Streptomyces noursei ATCC 11455: one gene and its partner. The protein of the gene in region 1 interacts with the protein of each later gene in a pairwise test. Links are inferred from orthologs where the notes say so. Each region holds a gene or a part of one and is shown in the gene's direction. Other genes may lie near its edges.

Region 1 (14,455 bases):
GCGGGCGAGCAGGGCGATGGCCCGCGCCTCCAGGTCGCGGTGGAGGTCGTCGACCTTCTCGTCGGCGGCGATGACGTTCTCAGCCAGCTTCAGGTCCGCGTCGAGTATCGCCGTGGTGGCGCGCCCGATCGCGGAGCCGACGAGCCGGGCCATCTCGACCAGGCCCTCGCTGATCGAGTCCAGCTCCTCGTGGTACGCGTCCCGCATCAGTGACCTTCTCTCGCTTCGAGGATTCCGAGTGCTCCCGGGGGATTCCGGGGGGCGTTGCGTGGTGATGAATGGGAGGTGGCCGTGGCGCCTACGCTCCCACGGACCGGGCGCCGGGAGGTCCCCGCACCCTCAATGTGCGGCCGGATCGCGACGTACGGGACCACCCGGGGTGAACCACCACCGACCTGAAGGTGAACTCTGGGAGACGCCGCCGCAGCCGCGAGGGCGCCCGGCCGGCCCGGCCGTCGCGGTGAGTGAACCGTCACCGACGCCTCGGTGAACTCTGGGCGAAGGGTGGCCGAGCAGCACCTCCGACCGCTGGGGGAGTGTCGGAATCGGCACATACTCTGGATTCATGAACGTGGACGCGGCCGTCGCCGCGATGGCAGCGATCGCTGGGCTCTGCACCGGCGTCTTCGCCATGCTGGCGTTCCGCTGGAGTGAGCGGGATCAGGCCAAGCCCACCCGTACGTCCCTGCACACCGAGGCGGTCCTGCCGCCCGGTGTCGACACCGTCCTGTCGGTGCTGCGCTCCTCCGCCGTCGTCCTCGACGAGGCCGACACGGTGGTCAAGGCGAGCTCCGCCGCGTACGCCCTCGGGCTGGTCCGCGGCGGTCGGCTCGCCGTCGAACCGATGCTCCAGATGGCCCGCGACACCCGTCGCGACGGGGAGATACGCCAGGTGGAACTGGACCTTCCGCGCCGCGGCACCGGCCGCGGGGACGCCCTCGCGGTCTCCGCCCGGGTCGCCCCGCTCGGCTCCCGGCTGGTCCTGCTGCTGGTCGAGGACCTGACGGAGGCCCGCCGCATCGAGGCGGTCCGCCGGGACTTCGTGGCCAACGTCAGCCATGAGCTCAAGACCCCCGTCGGCGCCCTCTCGCTCCTCTCCGAGGCCGTGATGGACGCCAGCGACGACCCGGAGGCGGTCACCCGCTTCGCCGGCCGGATGCAGAACGAGGCCACCCGCCTGACCAACCTCGTCCAGGAGCTCATCGACCTCTCCCGGGTGCAGAACGACGACCCGCTGGAGGACTCCGAGCCCGTGCCGGTCGACGAACTGGTCGCCGAGGCCGTCGACCGCTGCCGCCAGCAGGCCGGCACCAAGCAGATCACCATCGCCGCCGGCGGCACCGCCGACCTCACCGTCTGGGGGAACCGCGGTCAGCTCGCCGCCGCCCTGGGCAACCTCGTCGAGAACGCCGTCAACTACTCCCCGGCGCGCACCCGCGTCGGGATCGCCGGCCGCCGGGTCTCCGTACCGGGCGGCGACCTGATCGAGATCGCGGTGACCGACCAGGGCATCGGGATATCCGAAAAGGACCGGGACCGCATCTTCGAGCGGTTCTATCGCGTGGACCCGGCGCGCTCGCGCGCCACCGGCGGGACCGGCCTCGGACTCGCCATCGTCAAACACGTGGCCGCCTCGCACGGCGGGGAGGTCACGGTGTGGAGCGCTGAGGGACAGGGCTCCACCTTCACCTTGCGTCTCCCGGAAGCCGGGGCCGTCCGCGACCGCGAGCGGCCCTCGGACCTCACCGCGGAGGGCCTCGACGACGAGGACCGCCCGTACGAGACCTTCAACGATCCGCTCCCAGCTCACCCAGCCCCGGAGGTCCTTCCGTGACCCGAGTGCTTGTCGTCGAGGACGAGGAATCGTTCAGCGACGCACTGTCGTACATGCTTCGCAAGGAGGGCTTCGAGGTCGCCGTGGCGGCCACCGGGCCCGACGGCCTGGACGAGTTCGAGCGCAACGGCGCCGACCTCGTCCTGCTGGACCTGATGCTGCCGGGCCTGCCCGGCACCGAGGTCTGCCGCCAGCTGCGCGGCCGCTCCAACGTCCCCGTCATCATGGTGACCGCCAAGGACAGCGAGATCGACAAGGTCGTCGGTCTCGAAATAGGGGCCGACGACTACGTCACCAAGCCCTTCTCCTCCCGGGAACTGGTCGCCCGGATCCGCGCCGTGCTGCGCCGCCGCGGCGAGCCGGAGGAGGTCGCCCCGCAGGCCCTGGAGGCCGGCCCGGTCCGGATGGACGTGGACCGCCACGTCGTCACGGTCTCCGGCGGCAAGGTGGACCTGCCGCTCAAGGAGTTCGACCTGCTGGAGATGCTGCTGCGCAACGCCGGCCGGGTGCTGACCCGGATGCAGCTGATCGACCGCGTCTGGGGTGCCGACTATGTGGGCGACACCAAGACCCTCGACGTCCATGTGAAGCGGCTGCGCGCCAAGATCGAGCCCGACCCGGGCGCCCCGCGCTATCTGGTGACGGTCCGCGGCCTGGGCTACAAGTTCGAGCCGTAGGCCGCCGCCCGCGAGCGATGTGCGTGAAGGGGCGCCCCTCCCGACCGGAGGGGCGCCCCTTCACCTGTTGCTGCGGGCCTCAGTGGCCGGCGTGCGCCGACTCCGAGGGCGAGGCGGAGGTCGACGGGGAGGCCGACTCCGAGGGCTTGCCGCTCGCGGAGGTGGACGGCTGCGGCGTCACCGACGGGCCGTAGTTCTCGAAGATGTTCTTCGCCGGGACGACGAAGGCGTTCAGCGTCACCTTGCCGGTCGAGCTGAAGGTGAAGGTCAGCGGCTGGGCGTTGCCGTCCTGGACGGCCTCCCGGCCGCTCGCCAGGACGGCGCTGGGGTTGCCCTGGCCGCCGATCACGACGGAGCCGCCGGCCGGCACGTTGATCTTGGCGGACGACAGCTTGGCGGACTGGCCCGTGCCGTCGACCGAGATCCCGGTCAGCTGCTGGTCCTTGTCGCCGGAGTTGAACAGCGTCGCGGTGATCGCGGCCGGCCCCTTGGCCTTGGGGTCGGGCTGGGTGACGACGTTGGCGTTCTGGACCTTGATCGTGCCGACGCTGGTCTCGGCGTTGTCCGGCTTGACCCCCAGCGTCTGGGCGTCGTTCCCGGCGCCGCACGCGGAGAGCGTGGCGATCGAGAGCGAGAGGACGGTGGCGGCGAGGACGCCGCGTCGAAGGCTGCGGCTCACGGCGGCGGCATCTCCTTGACGAGCTACGGCGGCCGAACGTTCGTGCCCGGTCGCGGATGGACGGCTGTGGGCGGACTCGCGTACGCGTCATGGCGACGCGCACGTAAAGCCGCCCTAAGGGTTGGTCAGCGCCGCTAGGTTACCGAGCCGTCCTCGCGGTGCCGCACCCGACCCGCCTCCTGCGCGATCACGCACCCGGCGCCCGGCCCGGCCGGCCCGCGACGGGGGTGCCGGCCGGACGGTCCGAACGTCCCCCCCGGACGGGATTTCCGGAAGTCGATCTCGGGCGGATCTCGGTGGCGATCTCCGGAGAACTGGGAGGCATATTCCGGTGCGCGGCCGTTCGAGTGGCGGCCGTGGTGTTTCCCCCGGTGAAAAGCGGTATTCACAAGGAATGCACATGCCGCCCGAAATTGATCACACACCGGCGCGCGGGAGTGTTGATCAATTCCGGGAAACGCACCCGACTCGTCACCAAGCGTCCGAACGGAGTAGCGGAACTCGCTCATGCGGATCGGTGCAAATCGGGACGTACAACTCATTGATCACCGGGTTTCCGGTGTGCCGCGGGTGGCATTCCGGGCACCCGTGAAGCCCCTCCCACCTGCGAATACCTGCACCGAGTGCCCCCTCGCAGCACGTTCCGGGCGCTGTTGTCAAGCCCCGAGATATGCCCTGACCTGCGAAAACGCCATTCAGAACGGCCCGTTCCCGTGTTAGCATGGATAGCCACGGAAGGGGTACCTGTCACATGACGTTCAAGGTTGGCGACACCGTGGTCTATCCCCATCACGGGGCCGCGCTGATCGAGGCCATCGAAACTCGCCAGATCAAAGGCGTGGACAAGACCTACTTGGTGCTGAAGGTCGCGCAGGGCGACTTGACTGTTCGTGTGCCAGCGGACAACGCGGAGTTCGTCGGCGTACGCGACGTGGTCGGTCAGGACGGGCTGGACCGGGTCTTCGAGGTGCTGCGTGCACCGTATGCGGAAGAGCCGACGAACTGGTCCCGTCGCTACAAGGCAAATCTTGAGAAGCTCGCTTCCGGCGACGTGATCAAGGTCGCCGAGGTCGTTCGCGACCTGTGGCGGCGCGAGCGTGAGCGCGGACTTTCCGCCGGTGAGAAGAGGATGCTCGCCAAGGCCCGCCAGATCCTGGTGAGCGAGCTGGCCCTCGCGGAGAACACCAACGAAGACAAGGCCGAGGCCCTGCTGGACGAGGTCCTCGCGTCCTGACGACGCGCAGCACGCTGACTGCGACACAGCGGTGTGACGACGCAGCAGCAACGTAGCAATGCCGCGGTGCCCGAGTGACGACCGTCTTCCGGAAACGGAGGGTCTGTTGCCGGGCGCTGCGGCATATCTGCGGGCGGTGCGTGGGAAGGCCGGAGGTCGAGCCGGCGGCGGCTTCCTCGGTGAAGCCCGCCGGGCCCCATGGTGGCGTGCCGGGCTCGGGCTGATGCCCCGACCGATGTCACGGAAGGGTTCCGGTCAAGGCGTAACGCCCGGCACTCCCAGGCCATACCCACCTCGCCCGAGGAAACAAACCTGTCTGCCCCAATTCCGGGCCGAGCCCGGACTCCGGAGCCATCGATGTCAGATCCTTCCCGCCCGGTCCGTACCGCGGCGGTCATCCCCGCAGCCGGCCTCGGCGTCCGGCTCGGTCCCGGCGCCCCCAAGGCCCTGCGCACCCTCGGCGGCACCCCGATGCTGGTCCACGCGGTCCGCGCGATGGCCGCCTCGCGCGCCGTCACGCACATCGTCGTGGTCGCCCCGCAGGACGACCCCGAAGAGGTCCGCCGCCTGCTCGACGCCCATCCGCTCGCCGACCGCACCGGGCTGACCGTGGTCCCCGGCGGGACCACCCGCCAGGAATCCGTCCGGCGCGGGCTGGCCGCGCTGCCGGACGGCATCGACGTGGTGCTGGTCCACGACGCGGCCCGCCCGCTGGTGCCGGTCGAGACGGTGGACGCGGTGATCGCGGCGGTCCGCGACGGCGCCCCGGCCGTCGTCCCCGCGCTGCCGCTGGCCGACACCGTCAAGCAGGTCGAACCGCGCCCCCAGGGCACCCCGGAGCCGGTGGTCGGCACCCCGGAGCGGTCGCTGCTGCGCGCCGTGCAGACCCCGCAGGGCTTCGACCTGCCGACGCTGCTGGCGGCGCACGAGGTCGTCGTGGAGGGCGAGGGCGCCACCGACGACGCCGGGCTGGTGGAGCGGCTCGGGAAGCCGGTGGTGCTCGTCCCGGGCCACGAGGAAGCGTTCAAGGTGACCCGGCCGCTGGACCTCGTCCTGGCCGAGGCCGTACTCGCCCGCAGGAGGGCCACCGATGGCTATGTCTGATCCGTCCGGGACCGTTCCCGCGCCGCCCGCGGTGCCCGGCATCCCGCTCGTCGGGGTCGGCACCGACGTGCACGCCTTCGAACGGGGGCGCGAGCTGTGGTGCGCCGGACTGCTCTGGGGCGCCGCGGAGAGCGACGGCTACGGCCTGGCCGGGCACAGCGACGGCGACGTGGCCGCGCACGCCGCGTGCGACGCGCTGTTCTCCGCGGCCGGCGTCGGCGACCTCGGCGCGCACTTCGGCACCTCCCGCCCGGAGTGGTCCGGTGCCTCCGGGGTGACGCTGCTGGCCGAGGCGGCACGGATCGTCCGGGCCGAGGGTTTCGCCATCGGCAATGTCGCGGTGCAGGTCATCGGCGTCCGCCCGAAGATCGGCAAGCGCCGGGACGAGGCGCAGCGGGCGCTGTCCGCGGCGGTCGGGGCGCCGGTCTCGGTCTCCGGCACCACGACCGACGGGCTGGGGCTGACCGGTCGCGCCGAGGGGCTAGCCGCGATCGCGACCGCCCTGGTGGTGCGCACCGGCTGAGGCCGCCGGCGGGCCGGGACGAGGTTCCGCCGATCGGCCGTACCGCTCGGGAATGCCCGGCGCAGCAAAGGGCGTTGAGGAAGAATCCGGGTAGTCGTGTCCATCGGAAGTCCTCGGTTCGGCCCGCGGGAAGGATCCTTCGTGACTGCAACGCTCTCCGACGCGCTCAAGGAGCTGCTCGACTCTCCCGTCTTCGTGACGGTGGGGACGATCCAGCCGGACGGCAGCCCCCAGCTCTCCCCGGTCTGGGTCAAGCGGGACGGCGACGACCTGCTGATCTCGACGACCGTCGGCCGGCGCAAGGAGCGGAACATCCGCCGCGACCCGCGGGTCTCGGTCGTCCTCCAGCCCTTCGACGCGCCGTACGGCTACGCCGAGATCCGCGGCACCGCCAGCCTCAGCACCGAGGGCGGGCAGGAGCTGATCGACGAGCTGTCGAGGAAGTACACCGGCAAGCCGTACGCGGAGTTCAACCCGGCCTCGGCCGACGACGACCAGCGCGTCGTGGTCCGGATCACCCCGCGCAAGGTGGTCGGCCGGATCTGAGCCGCCCGCGAAGGCGCGTCCGCAAGTACGGGCGAATCGGACGGCTGTGACGCTTCGGTGTCCCCGTGTCCAAGAGGGCACGGGGCACTGCCGCGTTCCGACTACCCTGGTCCCGTGACGATTCGCCTGTACGACACCAGCGCCCGGCAGATTCGCGATTTCACCCCGCTCCGGCCGGGCTGTGTCTCGATCTACCTCTGTGGCGCGACCGTGCAGGCCGCGCCGCATATCGGACACATCCGCTCCGGACTCAACTTCGACATCATGCGCCGCTGGTTCGCCCACCGCGGCTACGACGTGACGTTCGTCCGCAACGTCACGGACATCGACGACAAGATCATCCAGAAGTCGGTCGAGCAGGGCCGCCCGTGGTGGTCGATCGGCTACGAGAACGAGGTCGCCTTCAACACGGCCTACGATGCCCTCGGCTGCCTGCGCCCCACCTACGAGCCGCGCGCCACCGGCCACATCCCCGAGATGATCGAGATGATGCGCGGCCTGATCGAGCGCGGCCACGCCTACGCCGCCGACGGCAACGTCTACTTCGACGTGAAGTCCTTCCCGGAGTATCTCCAGCTCTCCAACCAGGAGTTGGCCAACCTCCTCCAGCCGTCCGGCGAGGGCGAGACCGGCAAGCGGGACCCGCGCGACTTCGCCATGTGGAAGGCGGCCAAGGAGGGCGAGCCCAGCTGGGAGACCCCCTGGGGCCGCGGCCGGCCGGGCTGGCACCTGGAGTGCTCGGCGATGGCCCACAAGTACCTGGGCACGGTCTTCGACATCCACGGCGGCGGCGTCGACCTGGTCTTCCCGCACCACGAGAACGAGATCGCGCAGGCCAAGGCGTACGGGGACGACTTCGCCCGGTACTGGTCGCACAACGCCTGGGTGACCATGAGCGGCGAGAAGATGTCCAAGTCGCTGGGCAACTCCGTGCTGGTCTCGGAGATGGTCAAGCGCTGGCGGCCGATCGTGCTGCGCTACTACCTCGGCACCCCGCACTACCGCTCGATGATCGAGTACAGCGAGGAGGCGCTGCGCGAGGCCGAGTCGGCGTTCGCCCGGATCGAGGGCTTCGTCCAGCGGGTCGTCGAGAAGGTCGGCGTCGTCGAGCCCGCGGCCGAGGTGCCGCCGGCGTTCGCCGAGGCGATGGACGACGACCTGGGCGTCCCGCAGGCGCTGGCGATCGTGCACACCACCGTCCGGCAGGGCAATTCCGCGCTGACCGCCGACGACAAGGAGTCCGCGGTGGCCCGGCTGGCCGAGCTGCGCGCCATGCTCGGGGTGCTCGGCCTGGACCCGCTCGACGAGCGCTGGTCGAGCGGCGGCGCGGACCGCGGCGAGGACCTGCACGGGGTCGTGGACTCCCTCGTCCGCCTCGTCCTGGAGCAGCGGCAGAGCGCCCGCACCCGCAAGGACTACGCCACCGCCGACGCCATCCGCGACCAGCTCCAGCAGTCCGGTCTGACCATCGAGGACACCCCCTCCGGCCCGCGCTGGTCGCTGTCCTGAGCCCGTCCCCGGGGGTTCCCCGGGGACCGGCCGTACCCCCGGCCACCAGCCGGATTCGCCCTTCCCGGTGGCCACGGGCGACACTCAATCCATACGTACGTACCCACTCCACGTCGCGAGACGTCGAGAGCAGTGAAGAAACAGGTGACCCATGGCCGGCAACAGCCAGCGCAGGAACCGCCGCACGTCGAACAAGAAGGGCGCTCAGGTCGGCAGTGGCGGTAAGCGGCGCCGGTCCCTGGAGGGCAAGGGCCCGACCCCGCCCGCGTCCGCCCGCAAGGGGCACGTGAAGAACCGCGTCGCCAACGCCCAGGCGAAGCAGGCCGCGAACCGCCGGCCGGCGCCGCGGCGCGGCGGCGCCAAGGGCACCGCGGAGCTGGTCGTGGGCCGCAACCCGGTCGTCGAGGCGCTGCGCGAGGGCGTCCCCGCGACCACCCTGTACGTGCAGCAGTTCATCGACAACGACGAGCGGGTGCGCGAGGCGCTCCAGCTCGCCACCGAGCTCGGGCTGAACCTCCTGGAGGCGCCGCGCGCCGAGCTGGACCGGATGACGAACGGCCTGAACCACCAGGGCCTGGTCGCCCAGATCCCGCCGTACGACTACGCGCACCCCGAGGACCTCTCCGCCGCCGCCCTCGACGCCGGCGAGGACCCGCTGATCGTCGCGCTGGACGGCGTGACCGACCCGCGCAACCTCGGCGCCGTCGTCCGCTCCGTCTCCGCCTTCGGCGGCCACGGCGTGGTCGTGCCGGAGCGCCGCGCCGCCGGGATGACGGCCGGCGCCTGGAAGACCTCCGCGGGCACCGCGGCCCGTACGCCGGTCGCCCGCGCCACCAACCTCACCCGGGCCCTGGAGTCGTACCAGAAGGCCGGGCTGACGGTGGTCGGCCTGGCCGCGGACGGCGATGTGGAGCTGCAGGACCTGGAGGTCCTGGACGGCCCGGTCGTCATCGTCGTCGGCAGCGAGGGCAAGGGCCTGTCGCGGCTGGTCGGCGAGACCTGCGACCTGCGCGTGCGGATCCCGATGCCGGGTGGCGCGGAGTCGCTGAACGCCGGTGTCGCCGCCGGTGTGGTCCTGTGGGAGGCGGCCCGCCGCCGCGGCTGAGGCGGCCGCCGCCGGGTGCTTCCGGCGGTGCCCCGGGCCGGGCGGGCCGCACCGCCGCCCGGTCCGGGGCACAGCATGACGCTCCGTACGCCTCTGCCGTATCACGTGATCTTTTGACGGGTCTCGGACAGATCGGGCCGGTCAAGGCAGTGTCTTAACCGCGGGTCACTCGGTTAGATGAGCGTGGACACCAGAACACCCCGCACGCCTACGGGGGGACGCTCGTCGTCGACCTTCGACGACGAGCCGGTCCTGAGCTCGGTCAAGGTGCCGTGCGATCCCGCGCAGGTCATCGTCAACCACGCCAGCTTCCGCGTGCAGCTCGCCGCTCCCGTGGTCGCCGGCCGCCTGGCAGAGACCACGCGCGTCCCCGCCCTCCGGGGATCGCCGCCCAGACGCCGCACGCCCGTGGTCTGGAGCGGTCGCACCGAGCCGGGCGGTACCGCCGGCGCCACCACCCAGCTCCTGCACGCGGTGCGCGACGCCAGCGTCGGCCTGGACCGCGGACCGGCCGAGGACGTCGGCACGACCCAGGTCCTGCCCCGGGTCAGGCTCGGTGGCTCCCCCGCCTCCACCGTCGTCGGCCCGCGCGGCCCCGCCGACGGCGAGGACACCCTGCCGCGCGGCACCCGCGCCGTCGCCGCCCGGTTGCCCGGCCAGCGGTACGACGACGAGGACGGCCGCGACGACGAGCGCTTCGAGACGCGCGACAGCTACGACACCGGGGTCCGGCGGCGCGGCGGCGACAGCGTCCGGCACGCCTACTACCCCGGCCGCCGGATGAACCTCGGCGTGGTGCTGCTCCCGCTGCGGATCTTCCTCGGGCTGATCTCCGTCTACGCCGGCATGGGCAAGCTCTGCGACCCCGTCTACTTCGACGGCGGCCAGCGCGGCTCGATGGTCACCTGGCTGCTCTCCCTCCACCCCTGGGAACTGGCCGTGCCGCTGCGGGACTTCGCGGTCGCGCACCCCGTCGGCGCCGGGCTGACGGTGGCCTTCCTCCAGGTCGTGGTGGGCGTGCTGACCATCTGCGGACTGTGGCAGCGGGTCGCCGCCTCGTTCGGCGCGCTGCTCTCCGCGGCGCTGCTGATGACCGTCAGCTGGCGCACCCTGCCCGCCTACGACGCCCCCGACATCATCTACCTCGCCGCCTGGAGCCCGCTGATCATCGCCGGCGCCCCCGTCTACTCCATGGACGCCCGGCTGGCCGGTGAGGCATGGCGGCGGCTGGGCCCGCGCGTCGAGGTCGGTGCGCTGCGCCGCCGGGTGCTGCGCCGCGGCGCCGTGATGACCGCGGTGGTGGCCGGGCTGACCCTGCTCATCGGTTCCCTGCTGGGCGGCGCCGTACGGACCGCGCGGGTGCCGACCGTGCCGCGGCCCGGCGAGCCCGCCATCAACAACCTCCCCGGCTCGCCCCTGCCCCGCCCCGGCCACCACGCCGCCCGCCCCGGCCACCACATCCCCGGCCACCCCGGCGCGCCCTCCACGAGCGCCTCCCACAAGGCCCACAAGCCGGGCACGCCGTCGGCCTCGGCCCCCGGCAGTCCGTCGGCGGGCGGTCACACGGGCAGCTCGGCCCGCCGGCCCGGCGCGACCAGCAGCGCCCCGCAGCTGTCCGGCCCGAGCCGCACCCCCGGCCGCACCCAGTCGCCGACCGGCTCGGGCGGCACCGGCGGGGGCACGAGCGGCAGCTCCAGCAGCGGCGCCCCCGGAAGCGACTCCGGCCGCGGCAGCACCCTCGGCGGCCTGCTGGGCTGACCCACCCGGGCCCACGCCGCCCCGCTCCCCCACACCGCCCGCCTCACCGGTCCCCGATCGCTCCGCCCCCTTCACGGCCTCAGGCCGGGGCGAGCGGTCGGGGACCAGTGATGCGGGCCGCTTCTCGTCGCGGCAGGGGGCGGGGAGCGCGTCGTGGGCGGGGGCTCGGCGAGTTCGACGCGCCGCCGGCATCCGAAGCACCCCCGAAGCATCCGAAGGCCCGCCGCCGCCGTCGACGGCGGCTCAGCGGCCGTGTGCGGCCATTTCCTCGGCGGCCTCGGTGAGGTCCTTGGCGGTGTCGATGGCGCGCCAGTAGGCGCCCTGGGGCAGCGGATAGCCGGCCAGCCGGCGTTCCCTGGCGAGGCGCGGGAAGGTGGTGCGCTCGTGGTCGCCCCGGGCGGGCAGCAGCTCGGCGAAGGTCGCGGCGAAGACGTAGACGCCCGCATTGATCAGATACGGGGAGGGCGGGGCCTCGATGAAATCCACGACGTGCCCGAAGGCGTCGGTCTCGACGGCGCCCCAGGGGATGCGCGGGCGGGCGAGTGCCAGAGTGGCCGCGGCGTCGCGCTCGTCGTGGAAGGCGGCCATCTCGCGCAGCGGGAAACGGGTCCAGATGTCGCCGTTGGTGGCGTACCAGGGCTCGTCCGGGCGGGGCAGGGAGCCGGCGGCGTACTTCAGGCCGCCGCCGCGACCCAGCGGCTCGGTCTCGACAACAGTCGTGACGCACAAGGGGAGTTGGGCCTGGTCCAGCCAGTCCTGGAGGACCTCGGCGAGGTGCCCGCAGGAGATGACGACGTCGGTGACGCCCTCTTCGGCGAGCCAGTTCAGCTGATGGCCGATGATCGGGGTTCCGGTACCGGGAATCTCGACCATCGGCTTGGGGCGGTCGTCGGTATACGGGCGAAGACGGGAGCCCTGGCCGCCGGCCAGGACCACGGCCTGCGTGGGGTGGGAATGCGGGGCACCTGTCATGTTTCGCACCCTATGCGGTGCGAGCGGCGGTCACTGGGCGGCGGCCACACCGGAGGCGAAGGAGGTGTCGCAGACCGGCCGGGAGAACGCCTGGGCGCGGTGTGCGGCACCGTACTTGGCGACCGCGGCACGGCCGAGGGCACGGGCGATGGAGGCGCAGTGCTTGGCCAGCGAGGGCCGGGCGGTGGTGGCCTCCTGGAGGTGCGTCAGGGCGACGCCGGGGTCCTTCTCCTGGAGTTCGACGAGGAGACGGTCCCGGAGCACGTCCTGGGCGGCGCGGGGGCCGGCCTTGGTGGAGACCTTGCCGGAGGACGCGGCGAGCACCTGCGACTCGGTGGTCTTCGATGCCCACGGGACGCGGGTGACCGCGAGGGTCCCGGAGAGCACGAGGACGACGGGCAGGACGAGGGCGAGAGTTCGGCCGATACGGCGGGCTGCGGAGTTCACGGTCGTGATGGTAGCGAGGGGTGATGATTTGGCGACATTTGGTCACCTTATCGGGGGACGGAATGGCTCGTCGGTGCGGTTGTTGGGTTGACGGATTGATGCGAAAAGCCGCTTCCGGGCGGGCTTCGCGGGGTGCGGCGAGGGCGCCCGTCGTCCCGTTCCCGGGCTTGGGAGCGCTGGTCCGCCGCGGCCCGGACGCGCCGCGGCGGCGGTGCGGGGACGCGCAGTACCCCACACCGCCGCCGCGGTAAACCAGATGGGTCGGGGGCGGGCGGATCAGGCCGGAGCGGGCCGGAGAAGCACCCCCGCCGCCCGGCTCCGCCCGTCCGCCGGCCGGTCAGTCGGTGAGCCGCTTGCCCGTCGAGGTGGAGAAGACGTGCGTCTCGCCCGGCTGCGGCACGACGTGCAACTGGGTCCCCTTGGCCGGTACCTGGCGGCCGTTGACCCTGACGACCAGGTCCTTGACCGCCCCGCCGACCTCGGCCGTCCCGTAGACGTAGCCGTCGGCGCCCAACTCCTCGACGACGTTGACCGTCACCGCCAGGCCGGCCGGGGAGTCCGTGGCCTCCTTGGACAGCGACTTGGTGGCCGCGCCGTTCTGCTCGACGATGTCGAAGTGTTCCGGCCGGATGCCGACCGTCACCGTGCGCTCGCCCTCGGCGCCGGCGAGCGCCTCCCGACCGACCGGCACCACGCTGTTGCCGAACTTCACCCCGCCGTCGGTGATCGGCACCTCGATGAGGTTCATGGCGGGCGAGCCGATGAAGCCCGCGACGAAGAGGTTGGCCGGGCGGTCGTACATGTTGCGCGGCGAGTCGACCTGCTGGAGCAGCCCGTCCTTGAGGACCGCGACCCGGTCGCCCATGGTCATGGCCTCGACCTGGTCGTGGGTGACGTAGACGGTGGTGATGCCCAGGCGGCGCTGGAGCCCGGCGATCTGCGTACGGGTCTGCACCCGCAGCTTGGCGTCCAGGTTGGACAGCGGCTCGTCCATGAGGAACACCTGGGGCTCGCGGACGATGGCGCGGCCCATCGCGACCCGCTGGCGCTGGCCGCCCGAGAGCGCCTTCGGCTTGCGCCCCAGGTACTCCGTCAGGTCCAGGATCTTCGCCGCGTCCTCGACCTTCTGCCGGATCTCGGCCTTCGGCACGCCGGCGATCTTGAGCGCGAAGCCCATGTTGTCGGCGACCGTCATGTGCGGGTAGAGCGCGTAGTTCTGGAACACCATGGCGATGTCCCGGTCCTTGGGCGGCAGGTGGGTGACGTCCCGGTCGCCGATGCGGATCGCGCCCCCGTCGACGTCCTCCAGTCCCGCGAGCATCCGCAACGAGGTGGACTTGCCGCATCCGGAGGGCCCGACGAGCACGAGGAACTCGCCGTCCTCGATGGTGATGTCGAGCTTGTCGACGGCGGGCTTGTCGGAGCCCGGGTAGATCCGGGTTGCCTGGTCGTAGGTGACCGTTGCCATGGTGTGTCCCTTCACCGGCAGGAACGTGCCGGACGATCCGAGTAAAGGAGAGCGCGCCCCATGGAGGAGTGCGCGCGGCCCACCCCCGGGGCCCACCACACGAAGTGGTGTAGTCCACAGCGGCAAGCCGCTGGTGACGCTACCTGCGCCGGGGCCGGGTGTCAGTAGGTCCGCGGTCACGAAATCGCCGGGCGACGCCCGGGCGGGCCGGAGCGAGGTGGGCGGCGCGAACGGTGTCCGGGTGACGCCTGAACCAGGCGTCCCCGAATAAGGCAACCGGCACCGGGTGCGCCTAGGTACACTTCTTCCGGTACGCCTCCTTAGCTCAGCTGGTCAGAGCGCCGCTCTTGTAAAGCGAAGGTCGTCGGTTCGAATCCGACAGGGGGCTCTGGGAAGCCCAGGTCACAGCTATGTTGACCTGGGCTTTTTGTTGTCCGGTGGGGTGGGTGTCCCGGGGGGGGGGGAAGTCGGGGCGGGCGGGCGCCAGTTGTTTCTGGCGACGCGGAGGCCGGGGCCGCGAGAGCGGACGGCATGACCTCCTGGCCCGGACCGGGGTGTCGACCCGATCCGAGGCGTCGGCCCGGACCGGCCTGTTGATC
Region 2 (14,321 bases), 1.1 Mb from region 1 along the record:
GCGGACGCCGGTGCTGCTGCAACCGCTGGTGTCCTCGGTGCCGCTCCAGGTGTTCGCGTGCGAGCTGGCCACCGCCCGCGGCAACGAGGTCGACCAGCCGCGCAACCTCGCCAAGTCCGTCACGGTGGAGTGATCGGGTGATCATCGGGGTCGGGATCGACGTCGCGGAGATCGACCGGTTCGAGGCGGCGCTGCGGCGGACGCCGGAGCTGGCGCACCGGCTGTTCATCGAGACGGAGTTGACGCTGCCGAGCGGCGAGCGGCGGGGCATCGCCTCCCTGGCCGCCCGGTTCGCCGCCAAGGAGGCGGTGGCCAAGGCGCTGGGCGCGCCGGGCGGCCTGCACTGGACGGACGCCGAGGTGTACGTCGAGGACAGCGGCCAGCCGCGGCTGCGGGTGCGCGGCACGGTCGCCGCCCGCGCCGCGGAACTCGGCGTGCAGAACTGGCATGTGTCGCTCAGTCATGACGCGGGCGTCGCCTCGGCGGTGGTGATCGCCGAGGGGTAGGGCGGGGCGCCCCGGCCCGTCTCCTCCGGAGGCGGGCCGCTCCGCGCCGCCGCCCCGCCGCCCCGTCCCGGTGTGACACTGGCCGCATGAGGACTGCCTACAGCGTTCAGACCGTGCGGGCCGCCGAGCAGGAACTGATGGCCCGTTTGCCCGAGGGGGCCCTGATGCAGCGGGCGGCGGCCGGACTCGCCGTCGCCTGCGCCGAGTTGCTGGGCCGGGTGTACGGCTCCCGGGTGGTGCTGCTGGTGGGCAGCGGCGACAACGGCGGGGACGCGCTCCACGCCGGTGCCCGGCTGGCCCGCCGCGGCGCCGGGGTGGTCGCCGTGCTGCTCTCGCCCGAACGGGCCCACGCCGGCGGTCTGGCGGCCCTGCGCGCGGCCGGTGGCCGGGTCTCGGCCGATCCGCTCCGCGACATCGGGCGGGCCGACCTGGTGGTGGACGGCATCGTCGGCATCGGCGGCCGGGGCGGGCTGCGCCCGGAGGCCGCCCGGCTCGCCGGCGCGGCGCGGGAGGCGGCGATCGTGGTGGCCGTCGATCTGCCGAGCGGGGTGGACGCCGACACCGGCGAGGTGGCCGGTGACGCCGTACGGGCGGACGCGACCGTCACGTTCGGCGCGTACAAGCCGGGCCTGCTGATCGACCCGGCGCGCGAACGGGCCGGCGCGCTCCGCCTGGTGGACATCGGCCTGCGCCCGCCGGCCACCGCCGACGCGGAGGCGCTGCAGCACGCGGACGTGGCGGAGCTGCTGCCGCGGCCGGCCGCCGAGAGCGACAAGTACCGGCGCGGGGTGGTCGGGGTGGTCGCTGGGTCGGCGCGCTATCCGGGGGCGGCGGTGCTGGCGGTGGCCGGCGCGCTGCGGGGCGGCGCCGGGGCGGTGCGGTACGTGGGGCCGGCGGTCGAGGCGGTGCTGGCGCGGTTCCCGGAGACCCTGGTGCACACCGGGCCGCCGGGGAAGGCGGGCCGGGTCCAGTCGTGGGTCATCGGGCCCGGTCTCGGTGACGAGTCGGAGGGGCTGGAGGACGTGCTGTCGGCGGACGTCCCGGTGCTGGTGGACGCGGACGGGCTCCGCTTCCTGACGCCCGATCGGGTGCGGCGGCGGGCGGCCGGGACCCTGCTGACGCCGCACGCGGGGGAGGCGGCGGCGCTGCTGGGGCGCGGGCGCGAGGAGGTCGAGGCGGCGCGGCTGGACGCCGTGCGGGAGTTGGCGGGGCGGTACGGGGCGACGGTGCTGCTGAAGGGCTCGACGACGTTGGTGGCGGATCCGGACGCCGGGGTTCCGGTGCGGGTCAACCCCACCGGGACGGGGTGGTTGGCGACGGCCGGCAGCGGGGACGTGCTCTCCGGCCTCACCGGGGCGCTGCTGGCCGCGGGCCTCGCGCCGCGGGACGCGGGCTCGGTGGGCGCCTACCTCCACGGGCTCGCGGGCCGGCACGCGGCGGGGCCGCGGGGCGAGCCGATCGTGGCGTCGGAGGTGGCCGGGGCGTTGGGGGCGGCCTGGGAGAACGTGGTGTCGTAGCGGCCGTTGACGCCGCCGGACCCGGACGGACACGGATCGCCCGCGCCGCCGTGGCAGGGTTGGCGATTTGTGAAGGTTCCACACTTTTACCCGATCCTCGTGGGGGCTGGTGGTCCGTCTGCCGCCCCGCCGGGGGCGGGTGTCACGCGTGCCTGTGTCCGGCTCGGCCCCGTCGGCGGATGCCCGTCGACGGCGCAGGTGGGGGCGGTCGCGGCGGCGCGCACGCCGGGGCGTCGGTGTCCGGTGGAATGCGAACCCCACCCTCACCACAACGTGGGAAGGCGGCCGGCGCGGCGCCTCGCCTGCGACACTGAGGGAGATGAACGAGACAGCGAAGCGAGCCCGTGCCGTCATTGACCTCGCCGCCGTGCGGTCGAACGTCCATGCACTGCGGAGCCTCGCCCCCCGTGCGCAGCTGATGGCCGTCGTCAAGTCCGACGCCTACGGACACGGCGCGATCCGCTGTGCCCGCGCCGCTCGCGAGGCCGGTGCGCCCTGGCTGGGCGTGGCGCTCCCCGAGGAGGCGTTGGCGCTGCGTGCGGCCGGGGACACCGGCCGTCTGCTGTGTTGGCTGTGGACGCCGGGCGGGCCCTGGGGCCAGGCGATCGAGCAGGACGTCGATGTCTCGGTGAGCGGTATGTGGGCGCTGCGGGAGGTGGTGGCCGCGGCCCGCGACCGCGGCCGGGTCGCCCGCGTCCAGCTCAAGATCGACACCGGTCTGGGGCGCAACGGCTGCCAGCCGGCGGACTGGACGGAGCTGACCGCCGCCGCCCGCGCCGCCGAGGCGGAGGGCGTGCTCGCGGTCACCGGTGTCTGGTCGCACTTCGCCTGTGCCGACGAGCCCGGGCACCCGTCGATCGCCGCCCAGCTGGCGGAGTTCCGCCGGGCGCTGGCGGTCGCCGAGGCGGCCGGGCTGCGTCCGGAGGTGCGGCACATCGCCAACACCCCGGCGCTGCTCACCCTCCCCGAGGCCCACTTCGACCTGGTGCGGACGGGGATCGGGATCTACGGCGTGTCGCCCAGCCCCGAGGTGGGGACGCCGGAGGACTTCGGGCTGCGGCAGGCGATGACGCTGGAGGCGTCGCTGGCGTCGGTCAAGCGGGTGCCGGGCGGGCACGGGGTGTCGTACGGGCACCACTACACGACGCCGGGGGAGACGACCCTGGCGCTGGTCCCGCTGGGGTACGCCGACGGCATCCCGCGGCACGCCTCGGGGACGGGGCCGGTGTTGGTCGCCGGGAAGTGGCGGACGGTCGCGGGGCGGGTCGCGATGGACCAGTTCGTCGTCGATCTGGGCGGGGACCACGCCGAGGCCGGCGAGCCCGCGGTGCTGTTCGGGCCCGGCGACCAGGGCGAGCCGAGCGCGGAGGACTGGGCGCGGGCGGCCGGGACGATCGGGTACGAGATCGTCACCCGGATCGGGAAGCGGGTGCCGCGCGTCTATGTGGACAGCGAGGTGCCGGACCGGCCCACGGAGGACACGGCGCTGACGGGGGGTGTGGCATGACCGACGGCACGGAGGCCGCCGCGCAGGCCGTGGAGACGGCCGCGGAGGCGGCCGGGAACTGGGCCCGGGCGGGCCGCCACGCGGGCGTCGCGGGCCTGGCGATCGGCGTGGTCGCGGCGGGCGCGGCGGCCGGGGTGGCCATAGAGCGTCTGACGGTCGGCCGCGGGATGCGCCGCCGGGCCCGGCTGGCGCTGGACGCGGCCGGCCCGTACGGCACGCTGCGCGGCACCCCGGGTGCGGCGATCGCCGAGGACGGGACCGAGCTGTACTACGAGGTCGACGAGGTGGTGGACGGCCCGGCCGCCAAGCGGACCAAGGGCGGCAGGACGGCCGTGAACGGCACCGCGGGCGGCCGCGTGGGCAAGGAGGCGCGGGCCGCCCAGGACGCCCGGAGCGGGCTGCACAAGCGGCTCACGGCGGCCCTGGGGCGGCGCTCCCCGGCGCCCACGGTCGTCTTCAGCCACGGCTACTGCCTCAGCCAGGACTCCTGGCACTTCCAGCGGGCCGCGCTGCGCGGCGCGCTCCGTACCGTCCACTGGGACCAGCGCAGCCACGGCCGCTCGGCCCGCGGCCACGGACAGGTCGACGGGACCGAGCCGGTCACCATCGACCTGCTGGGCCGGGACCTGAAGGCGGTGCTGGACGCCGCGGTGCCCGAGGGGCCGATCGTGCTGGTCGGGCACTCCATGGGCGGGATGACGGTGATGGCGCTGGCCGACCAGTTCCCCGAGTACGTCGCGGAGCGGGTGGTCGGCGTGGCGCTGATCGGGACGTCCGCGGGCCGGCTGAGCGAGGTCGGGTTCGGGCTGCCGTCGATGGGCTCCAAGGCGTTCCACTGGCTGGCGCCGGGGGTGCTCAAGGCGCTGGGCCGGCAGAGCGAGATCGTCGAGCGCGGGCGGCGGGCCACCGCCGATCTGTTCGCGGGGCTGATCAAGCGCTATTCGTTCGGGTCCGATGACGTGGATCCGGCGATCGCGCGGTTCGGGGAGCGGCTGATCGAGGCGACCCCGATCGATGTGGTCGCCGAGTTCTTCCCGGCGTTCGCGGTCCATGACAAGACCGAGGCGCTGGTGGCGTACGACGCGGTGCCCGCGCTGGTGCTCGCCGGCGAGGAGGACCTGATCACCCCGGCCGAGCACAGCCGGACCATCGCCGAGGTGCTGCCGGACGCCGAGCTGGTGTGCGTGCCGGACGCCGGGCACCTGGTGATGCTGGAGCGGCCCGAGCTGGTCAACGACCACCTGGTGGCGCTGGTGGAACGGGCGGGCGCGGCGGCCCGCCGGTCGCGCACCGCGCGGGCCTGAGCCGGCCCCGGGCGGCGGTCCCGGGCTCGGTGCGGGACCGCCGCCCCGTCCGGGCCGTACCATTTGCGGCATGAGCACCACTGGCGCGACTGCCCGCGTAACCGTCAAGTCCCCCGATCAGATGCAGGAGTTGGGCCGCCGGTTGGCGCCGCTGCTGCGCCCCGGCGACCTGGTGCTGCTCAGCGGTGAGCTGGGTGCGGGGAAGACCACGCTGACCCGCGGTCTGGGCGAGGCCCTGGGCGTGCGGGGCGCCGTGACCTCGCCGACCTTCGTCATCGCCCGGGTGCACCCGTCGCTGACCGGTGGCCCGGCGCTGGTGCACGTCGACGCGTACCGCCTCGACGGCGGCCTGGACGAGATGGAGGACCTGGACCTCGACGTCTCGCTGCCGGAGTCGGTGGTGGTCGTCGAGTGGGGCGACGGCAAGGTCGAGGAGCTGGCGGAGGACCGGCTGCACGTCGTCATCGGCCGGGCCGTGGGAGGGGACGGCGCGGACCTCCTGTCGGAGCCGGGTGGCGTGGACGGGCACCCGGAGGAGGACGTGGACGACGTCCGCGAGGTGACGGTCACCGGGATCGGTGGGCGCTGGGCGGACGCCGGGCTTCCGGACCTGGAGATCTGCTGACGAAAGGGCGCAAAAGGGCCCCTATCGGGCGGTGTGGGGCGGTAGTTTCCGACAAGCCGTCGGCAAGATGTTGCGTCGGCGGTGTCAGGCGTGGTCACATGGGTGGGAGAGCCCTGGTTAGGTGTACCTAAGTAGACCCTAACCCCTGTCGCTTGCCCCAGGAGCCCGGGAGGCGTCCATGTCCCCCCACCAGCCCACGACCGAACGGCGCGGGGCCACCCCCGTCGCGGCGGCCGGGCGCGCCGAACAGGACGCGCGGAAGGCGCCGCCGACGATGAACGAACTCCTCGCGGCCTGCGCCGCGGCCAGCGCCGTCTCCACACCGCCGGACACCGCGGCGGAACCCCGCGCACAGCAGCGCAACGGCGCGCAGGAGCGGACCGAGGACACCGAAGCCGGGCGAACGGGCGGGGCGGGCGGCGATGGGCCCGAGGGGCGGGCGTCCACTCCGGGGCGCGACGCCGCGTAACCCACAGGGGCGAAGCGGCCGGGCCCGGCGGGCTCAGGGGACGACGACGACCTTCACACCGCGCACCGCGAAGTCCCACAGTGCCGCGCCGTCCTCGCGCGACTCCCGGATGCCGCCGGTCTTCTTCCCGCTCGCCCCGCTCGGCGTGGGCGTGGAGCCGTCGACCGCCGCGCTGAAGCCGATGGCCACCCCGTCGACGCCGGCGAACCGCACCACGTGCTCGATCGCCACCCCGTCCGAGCCGGTCACGCTCACCGACCGCGAGCTGACCGGGTACGTCCCCGGCGCCGGGTGCACCGTGCTCGGCGTCACCGTGAACGTCCGCTGCGCCGTGCCGTTCGCGCCCACCAGCCAGACCCGCTTGGCGTCCAGCGCGTAGACCACGCGCTTGCCGGCGCCGGACTGCGCCGGGACCGGCACCGGGGCCGGCGGCTTGTCCTTCTTGTCGTGCTGGTCGCGGGCGTCCGGCTTCTTGTCGGCCGCCCGGGCGTCGCCCCGGACCGGGGCGAGCGGATCGGCGGCGGAGGCGGACGCCTGGTAGCCCAGCACGCCGATCGCGACCAGGGCGGCCGCGGTGAGACCGGTGACGATCGTGCTGCTCTTAGCGGGCACCGCGGTGCCACCTTTCCGTACGCTCCTCGCCCGGGGGCGGGAGGCTGCTGGCTGTCGTGCTGACCGGGCTGGCTGCGGATCGACGGTAGCACCGCGCCGGGCACCGCCGGCCGCGCCGTAGTCTTGAAGGCGTGCTGCTGCTAGCTCTTGACACCGCCACCCCCGCCGTCACCGTCGCGCTCCACGACGGCTCCCGCACCCTCGCCGCCGCCGGGGACGTGGACGCGCGCCGGCACGGCGAACTGCTGCTGCCCGCCGTCGACCGGGTGCTGGCCGAGGCCGGGCGCAAGCTCGCCGAGGTCACCGACATCGTGGTCGGCGTCGGACCCGGCCCGTACACCGGGCTGCGGGTGGGGCTGGTGACGGCCACCACCTTCGGGGCGGCGCTGGACGTCCCGGTCCACGGCCTGTGCTCGCTGGACGGCATCGCCCACGCCTCCGGTCTGACCGAACCCTTCGTCGTGGCCACCGACGCCCGCCGCAAGGAGGTCTACTGGGCGCGCTACGCGGCCCGCCCGTCGCCCGACCTCCCCCCGGACCGGCTGACCGAGCCGGCCGTGGACCGCCCCGCCGAGATCGCCGACGAGGTCGCCGGGGTCCCCGCCGTGGGCGCCGGCGCGCTGCTCTACGACACCGTCTTCACCGGCGTCCGGCGGGACGGGCCCGAGCACCAGTCCGCCGCCGCGCTGGCCGAGCTCGCCGCGCGGAAGCTGGCCGCCGGCGAGGAGCTGCTGCCGCCGCGACCGCTGTACCTGCGCCGCCCCGACGCCCAGGTACCGGCCAACTACAAGGTGGTCACTCCCCAGTGAGCGGCCGACCCGAGGCGACCGGGCCGTCCGTCGTGCTGCGGGAGATGCGCTGGTGGGACCTGGACCCCGTGCTGGAGCTGGAGCGTGACCTCTTCCCCGAGGACGCCTGGTCGCCGGGGATGTTCTGGTCCGAACTCGCGCACGCCCGCGGCCCGCTGGCCACCCGCCGCTACCTCGTCGCCGAGTTGGAGGTGCCGCGCGGCGGTGCCGATGAGGGGCGTTCGACGGACGACGGGCGGGCCGGCCGGATCGTCGGCTACGGCGGGCTGGCCGCGATCGACGGCACCGGCGACGTGCAGACCATCGCCACCGCCCGCGACCAGTGGGGCAGCGGCCTCGGCACCCGGCTGCTGTCCGCGCTGCTCGCCACCGCGACCGACTTCGAATGCCAGGAGGTGCTGTTGGAGGTGCGGGTCGACAACACCCGCGCGCAGCGCCTCTACGAGCGCTTCGGCTTCGAGCCGATCGGCTTCCGCCGCGGCTACTACCAGCCCGGCAACGTCGACGCACTGGTGATGCGCCGCCCCTCCCAGACCTCCTCCGAAGCACCCTCCGTACAAGGAACGTGAACATGGCTGACTCCCGCGGTGGACCGCTCGTCCTCGGTATCGAGACCTCCTGCGACGAGACCGGTGTCGGCGTCGTCCGCGGCCACACCCTCCTGGCCGACGCGGTCGCCTCCAGCGTCGACGAGCACGCCCGCTTCGGCGGAGTGGTGCCCGAGGTGGCCTCCCGCGCCCATCTGGAGGCGATGGTCCCCACCATCCAGCGCGCGCTGAAGGACGCCGGGGTCGCCGCCTCCGACCTGGACGGCATCGCGGTCACCGCGGGCCCCGGCCTGGCGGGCGCCCTGCTGGTGGGCGTCTCGGCCGCCAAGGCGTACGCCTACGCCCTCGGCAAGCCGCTCTACGGCGTCAACCACCTCGCCTCGCACATCTGCGTGGACCAGCTGGAGCACGGTCCGCTGCCGGAGCCGACGATGGCGCTGCTGGTCAGCGGCGGCCACTCGTCGCTGCTGCTGGCCCCGGACATCACCTCCGACGTCCGCCCGCTCGGCGCGACCATCGACGACGCCGCCGGCGAGGCGTTCGACAAGGTGGCGCGGGTACTCCACCTCGGCTTCCCCGGCGGCCCGGTCATCGACCGGATGGCCCGCGAGGGCGACCCGGAAGCGATCCGCTTCCCGCGCGGGCTGACCGGCCCCCGCGATCCCCTCTACGACTTCTCCTTCTCCGGCCTGAAGACCGCGGTGGCCCGCTGGATCGAGGCCAAGCGGGCGGCCGGCGAGGAGGTGCCGGTCGCGGACGTCTCGGCGTCCTTCCAGGAGGCGGTCGTCGACGTCCTGACCCGCAAGGCCGTCCGGGCCTGCAAGGACAACGGCGTGGACCACCTGATGATCGGCGGCGGGGTGGCGGCCAACTCCCGGCTGCGGGCGATGGCCGAGCGCCGCTGCGAGGACGCCGGCATCCGGCTGCGGGTGCCGCGCCCCAAGCTGTGCACCGACAACGGGGCGATGGTGGCGGCGCTGGGCGCCGAGATGGTGGCCCGCAACCGCCCGGCGTCCGCCTGGGACCTCTCCGCGGACTCCTCGCTGCCGGTCACCGAGACCCACGTCCCGGACCCGCACGCCCACACCCACGGGCACGCGCACGACCACGACCACTTCCACGAGTTGAGCAAGGACAACCTCTACTCGTAGGCGTTCCGGCCGTAGGCGTTCCGGCTGGTGGGAGGCGTCGCGCGACGCTCTATCCTGGTGGCCGGGGCGCGGGTCGACCGCCCCGTTCGCACACGGGGGACGACGGGGGACGCGCGATGGACTGGTGGTATCTCTTCTTCCTGGCCGGGCCGGCCATCTACGCCGGCACCGCGGTGCGCGGCACGGTCCGCAAGGCGCTCAAGACGCGCCACAAGCGCAAGCTCGCCCTCATCGAGGCCCGCCGCGAGGAGCGCCTGGCCCTGGAGGCGGCGGACCGGCCGCCGACCCCCGTCTGCGGCTGCGAGCACCACCTCGCCAAGCATGACAAACAGGGCAAGTGTCATGAGCTGGTGCGGACCGCCGTCGCCTGGGACGCGGACCAGCGGCCCGCCCGCTACGAGGCCCGGCCGTGCGCCTGCCAGCAGTACGTGGGCCCGCAGCCGCTCTCCCAGGTCTACGCCGAGGATCTGACCGACCTGGGCTAGCGCTCGGCGTCAGGCGCCCTGCACCGCGGGGTGGCCCAGCAGCATCGTGGGCGCCCCCGCGACCCGGGTGAGGAAGACCGTGCAGGTGTGCGGCCCGGCGAGCTTGAGCTTGCGGCGCAGTTCCTCGGGCTCCACCGCGGACCCGCGCTTCTTGATCACCGCGACGCCCACCTCGCGCTCCCGCAGCAGCGCCTTCAGCTTCTTGACGTTGAAGGGCAGCACATCGGTGATCGCGTAGGCGGTGGCGTACGGCGTCGGCGTCAGCCGGTCCGCCGTCACATACGCGATGGTCGGGTCGATCAGCCGCCCGCCGACCTGCTCCGCGACGTCGGCGACCAGATGGGCGCGGATCACCGCGCCGTCGGGCTCGTAGAGCCAGTCGCCCACCGGCCCCGGCTCGGGGTCCGGGAGGCCGGCGCCGACCAGGGAGTCGCCGGCCGGCAGCAGGGTGGCCCGGTGGGCGCCGCCCCGGCCGGTGCCGAACCACAGCACGGCCTCCTTCACGTCCCCCGCGTCGGAGATCCACTCCGTCTCGGCGTCCTCGGGCAGCGCCTCGTGCGGCACCCCGGGCGCGATCTTCAACGCCGCGCACGGCGCCGAACGGGCCGCCCCGACCGCCCAGGACAGCGGCGGCGCGTACGCCTCCGGATCAAAAATTCGGCCACCGCGCACCCCCTTGCGCCGCGCCGGATCCACGAACACCGCGTCGTACCCGGCGGTGTCGACCTCGGTGACGTCCGCGCACCGCACCTCGATGAGGTCCGCCAGCCCCAGCGCCTCGGCGTTGGCCCGGGCCGCCGCGCAGGCCAGCGGGTCGCGGTCCACGGCCAGCACCCGGATCCCGGCCCGGGCCAGCGCGAGCGCGTCGCCGCCGATCCCGCAGCACAGGTCGGCCAGGGTCCGCACGCCGGCCGCGGCGAGCCGGGCGGCGCGGTGGGCGGCGACCGAGGTGCGGGTGGACTGCTCGACGCCGTTGGGGGTGAAGTACATCCGCGCGGCGTCCGCGCCGAACTTCGCGGCGGCCCGCTGTCGCAGCCGGGCCTGCCCGAGGGCGGCGGAGACCAGCGGTGCGGGATGGTCGCGGCGGAGCCGGGTGGCGGTCGCCAGCTCGTCCGCCGGGTCGTGGTCCCGTAGGAGGGCCAGCAGTTCCTGGCCCTCGGGGGCGAGCAGCGCGGAGAAGGTGTCGAGGTCGGTCACCCGCACCATTGTGGGCCAGCCGGTGGGCCGGCCCGCGGACGGTCCCGCGGGCCGGTCGGCGGAGCGGCGCCGTCAGGCCCCGGGCGCGGGCGGCCCGCTGATCCGCGGCACCCGCTGGGTCGCGTCCGCGTCCGGCCGCTCCGGGGACGGGCGGACCGGCTCCCGGCGCCGCTGGGCGCTGTCGCTGACCCGCAGCAGCACCGCCACCATCACCCAGTTCGCGACCATCGACGAGCCGCCCGCCGCGAGGAACGGCAGCGCCTTGCCGGTCAGCGGGATCAGGCCGGTGACGCCGCCGGTGACGACGAAGACCTGGAGCAGCAGCGCGCCGGAGAGCCCGACCGCCAGCAGTTTGCCGAACGGGTCGCGGGCGGTCAGCCCCACCCGCATCCCGCGCTGGGCCAGCAGTGCGTACAGCAGCAGGACGGCCATCACGCCGGCCAGTCCCAGTTCCTCGCCGACGGTGGTGAGGATGAAGTCGCTGTTGCCGGCGAATCCGATCAGCTCGGGGTGGCCCTGGCCGAGCCCGGAGCCGCCTATCCCGCCGCTGCCGAAGCTGAACAGCGCCTGTGCCGCCTGGTCGGAGATCAGGCCCGGCGGCCGCTTGTTCTCCGGCAGGAAGATGTCCATCGGGTGCAGCCAGGCCATCACACGGCCCTTGACGTGTGGTTCGGTCGAGCCGACGACGCCGGCGCCGACCACGGCCATGAGCAGGCCGCAGACCACCCAGCTGGTGCGCTCGGTGGCCATGTAGAGCATGATCACGAAGACGCCGAAGAAGATCAGCGAGGTGCCCAGGTCGCGCTCGAAGACCAGCACCAGCAGGCTGATCACCCAGATCGTGGCGATCGGCCCGAGCTGTCGCCCCGGCGGGAGCTGCATGCCCATCACCCGGCGCCCGGACAGCGCCAGCGCATCGCGGTTGACCGTGAGGTAGCCCGCGAAGAACACCACGATCATGATCTTCACGAACTCGCCGGGCTGGAGCGACAGCGGCCCGAGCATGATCCAGCGCTTGGCGCCGAACTTGTCCGCGCCGAAGAACGCCGGCGCCATCAGCATGACCAGCGCGACCGCCATCGTCAGGTAGATGTAGCGCTGGAGCAGCCGGTGGTCGCGCAGCACCATCAGGATCGCGATGCAGACCGCCACCCCGATGACCGTCCACACCAACTGCCCGGTCGCGGCCTGGGCGATGTGCAGCCGGGGCTTCTCCGCGTAGGTGATGTCCAGCCGGTGCAGCAGCACCAGCCCGATCCCGGTCAGCAGTGTCGCCACCGGCAGGATCAGCGGATCGGCGCGCGGCGCGAACCGGCGGACGACCAGGTGCGGCACCAGCGCGATGAAGAAGACGCTCACCGCGAAGCCGGCCAGCCCGCCGGGGAGCTGCCCCTTCATCGACAGCTCGGTGTAGGCGTAGCCGAAGACGGTGATGAAGACGACGAACCCGAGCAGCCAGGCTTCGGTGCGCCGACGGTTCGGCGCGTGGGCCAGCGCGGCGAACGTCATGGTGCGCTCGGCGTCGCTCTCCGGTCCCCCGGGATTCCGGGAAGCGCTGGTCAGTCCGCGCACTGTTCCTCCGCGATCGATGGGTCAGGGCCGCGGGGCGGCCGGGTCGTGGCCCGGTGGCCAGCGGTCCCAGGGGCAAGACGGGCCGGTCGCGGGCGCGGTTGCCGTCGGCCGGCAGGTGTGTCCGACTCCACCCCCGGCCACCGGCAGCAGACACGGTACGCGTATACGGCGCGCTGGCACTCCGCTTGACCGAGTGCTAACCGCGTCATAGTCTCAGCGTTGGCACTCTCCCTCGGGGAGTGCCAACACAGCGACGGGCAGGTCCGGCACCCGCGACGACGGATCCACCTGGTCGCCACCTCAGACAGTTAACCCCGTGAGATCTCCGAAGGGGGAGGTCGGATCGTGACGACCGCCAGTTCCAAGGTTGCCATCAAGCCGCTTGAGGACCGCATCGTGGTCCAGCCGCTCGACGCCGAGCAGACCACGGCCTCCGGCCTGGTCATTCCGGACACCGCGAAGGAGAAGCCCCAGGAGGGCGTCGTCCTGGCGATCGGTCCGGGTCGCTTCGAGGACGGCAAGCGCGTCGAGCTCGACGTCAAGGTCGGCGACGTCGTGCTCTACAGCAAGTACGGCGGCACCGAGGTGAAGTACAGCGGCGAGGAGTACCTCGTCCTCTCGGCTCGCGATGTGCTCGCGATCGTCGAGAAGTAAGTCACCCAGATTTGCCCTGATCTGCGCCCCTGGTTCCCGCGTTCTCATCGACCCGGGGCAGGGGCGCAGTTCGTTTGAGCGAGAGCGGTCACGGCGGCGAGGCCGACGATCGCAACGAGAGGACTTGAAGCAGCCATGGCGAAGATCCTGAAGTTCGACGAGGACGCCCGTCGCGCCCTTGAGCGCGGCGTCAACAAGCTGGCCGACACCGTCAAGGTCACCATCGGCCCCAAGGGCCGCAACGTCGTCATCGACAAGAAGTTCGGTGCCCCGACCATCACCAACGACGGTGTCACCATCGCCCGCGAGGTCGAGGTCGAGGACCCGTACGAGAACCTGGGCGCCCAGCTCGTCAAGGAGGTGGCGACCAAGACCAACGACATCGCGGGTGACGGCACCACCACCGCCACCGTGCTGGCCCAGGCGCTCGTCCGCGAGGGCCTGCGCAACGTCGCCGCCGGCGCCTCCCCGGCCGCCCTGAAGAAGGGCATCGACGCCGCCGTCAAGGCCGTCTCCGACGAGCTGCTGGCGACCGCCCGCCCGATCGACGACAAGTCCGACATCGCCGCCGTCGCCGCGCTGTCCGCCCAGGACCCGCAGGTCGGCGAGCTGATCGCCGAGGCCATGGACAAGGTCGGCAAGGACGGTGTGATCACCGTCGAGGAGTCCAACACCTTCGGTCTGGAGCTGGACTTCACCGAGGGCATGGCCTTCGACAAGGGCTACCTGTCGCCGTACATGGTCACCGACCAGGAGCGCATGGAGGCCGTCCTCGACGACCCCTACATCCTGATCCACCAGGGCAAGATCTCCTCCATCCAGGACCTTCTGCCGCTGCTTGAGAAGATCATCCAGGCGAACGCCTCCAAGCCGCTGCTGATCATCGCCGAGGACGTCGAGGGCGAGGCCCTGTCCACCCTCGTCGTCAACAAGATCCGCGGCACCTTCAACGCGGTGGCCGTCAAGGCCCCCGGCTTCGGCGACCGCCGCAAGGCGATGCTCGGCGACATGGCCACCCTCACCGGCGGCACCGTCGTCGCCGAGGAGGTCGGCCTCAAGCTCGACCAGGTCGGCCTGGACGTGCTGGGCACCGCCCGCCGTGTGACCATCACCAAGGACGACACCACCCTCGTCGACGGCGGCGGCAACTCCGCTGACGTCGCGGGCCGCGTCGCCCAGATCAAGGCCGAGATCGAGACCACCGACTCCGACTGGGACCGCGAGAAGCTCCAGGAGCGCCTCGCCAAGCTCGCCGGCGGCGTCTGCGTGATCCGCGTCGGCGCGGCCACCGAGGTCGAGCTCAAGGAGAAGAAGCACCGTCTGGAGGACGCCATCTCCGCGACCCGCGCCGCGGTCGAGGAGGGC

Evidence for each region.
Region 2: the proteins of rlmB (region 1) and SNOUR_RS22500 interact in binary tests that used the Escherichia coli proteins (3 or more experiments, as listed by UniProt). The link is inferred for Streptomyces noursei ATCC 11455 from one-to-one orthologs.

What each region holds. Positions count from the first base shown.
Region 1 is NZ_CP011533.1:4,165,821-4,180,275, reverse strand. Bases 7,294-10,234 are described here. They hold rlmB (23S rRNA (guanosine(2251)-2'-O)-methyltransferase RlmB), read left to right. Parts: upstream 7,294-8,257; coding sequence 8,258-9,211; downstream 9,212-10,234. Other genes in these bases: SNOUR_RS17360 (DoxX family membrane protein), read left to right, coding at 9,389-10,234; cysS (cysteine--tRNA ligase), read left to right, coding at 7,294-8,106. In the rest of the region: phosphate signaling complex protein PhoU, read right to left, coding at 1-207; two-component system sensor histidine kinase PhoR, read left to right, coding at 566-1,834; two-component system response regulator PhoP, read left to right, coding at 1,840-2,511; SNOUR_RS17395 (copper chaperone PCu(A)C domain-containing protein), read right to left, coding at 2,591-3,190; SNOUR_RS17390 (CarD family transcriptional regulator), read left to right, coding at 3,942-4,424; ispD (2-C-methyl-D-erythritol 4-phosphate cytidylyltransferase), read left to right, coding at 4,782-5,528; ispF (2-C-methyl-D-erythritol 2,4-cyclodiphosphate synthase), read left to right, coding at 5,515-6,051; SNOUR_RS17375 (PPOX class F420-dependent oxidoreductase), read left to right, coding at 6,193-6,597; more of cysS, read left to right, coding at 6,712-7,293; more of SNOUR_RS17360, read left to right, coding at 10,235-10,969; SNOUR_RS17355 (nucleotidyltransferase family protein), read right to left, coding at 11,213-11,941; SNOUR_RS17350 (hypothetical protein), read right to left, coding at 11,972-12,388; SNOUR_RS17345 (ABC transporter ATP-binding protein), read right to left, coding at 12,726-13,856. UniProt on the Escherichia coli protein: Specifically methylates the ribose of guanosine 2251 in 23S rRNA.
Region 2 is NZ_CP011533.1:5,285,593-5,299,913, forward strand. What follows is about bases 1-2,807. They hold SNOUR_RS22500 (bifunctional ADP-dependent NAD(P)H-hydrate dehydratase/NAD(P)H-hydrate epimerase), read left to right. Parts: upstream 1-592; coding sequence 593-2,023; downstream 2,024-2,807. Other genes in these bases: glmS (glutamine--fructose-6-phosphate transaminase (isomerizing)), read left to right, coding at 1-133; SNOUR_RS22495 (holo-ACP synthase), read left to right, coding at 138-506; alr (alanine racemase), read left to right, coding at 2,343-2,807. Also shown: more of alr, read left to right, coding at 2,808-3,530; SNOUR_RS22510 (alpha/beta fold hydrolase), read left to right, coding at 3,527-4,834; tRNA (adenosine(37)-N6)-threonylcarbamoyltransferase complex ATPase subunit type 1 TsaE, read left to right, coding at 4,905-5,459; SNOUR_RS22520 (hypothetical protein), read left to right, coding at 5,638-5,928; SNOUR_RS22525 (hypothetical protein), read right to left, coding at 5,962-6,540; tRNA (adenosine(37)-N6)-threonylcarbamoyltransferase complex dimerization subunit type 1 TsaB, read left to right, coding at 6,672-7,349; rimI (ribosomal protein S18-alanine N-acetyltransferase), read left to right, coding at 7,394-7,918; tRNA (adenosine(37)-N6)-threonylcarbamoyltransferase complex transferase subunit TsaD, read left to right, coding at 7,921-9,048; SNOUR_RS22545 (hypothetical protein), read left to right, coding at 9,165-9,533; SNOUR_RS22550 (class I SAM-dependent methyltransferase), read right to left, coding at 9,543-10,739; SNOUR_RS22555 (FtsW/RodA/SpoVE family cell cycle protein), read right to left, coding at 10,803-12,239; co-chaperone GroES, read left to right, coding at 12,648-12,956; groL (chaperonin GroEL), read left to right, coding at 13,092-14,321. UniProt on the Escherichia coli protein: Bifunctional enzyme that catalyzes the epimerization of the S- and R-forms of NAD(P)HX and the dehydration of the S-form of NAD(P)HX at the expense of ADP, which is converted to AMP.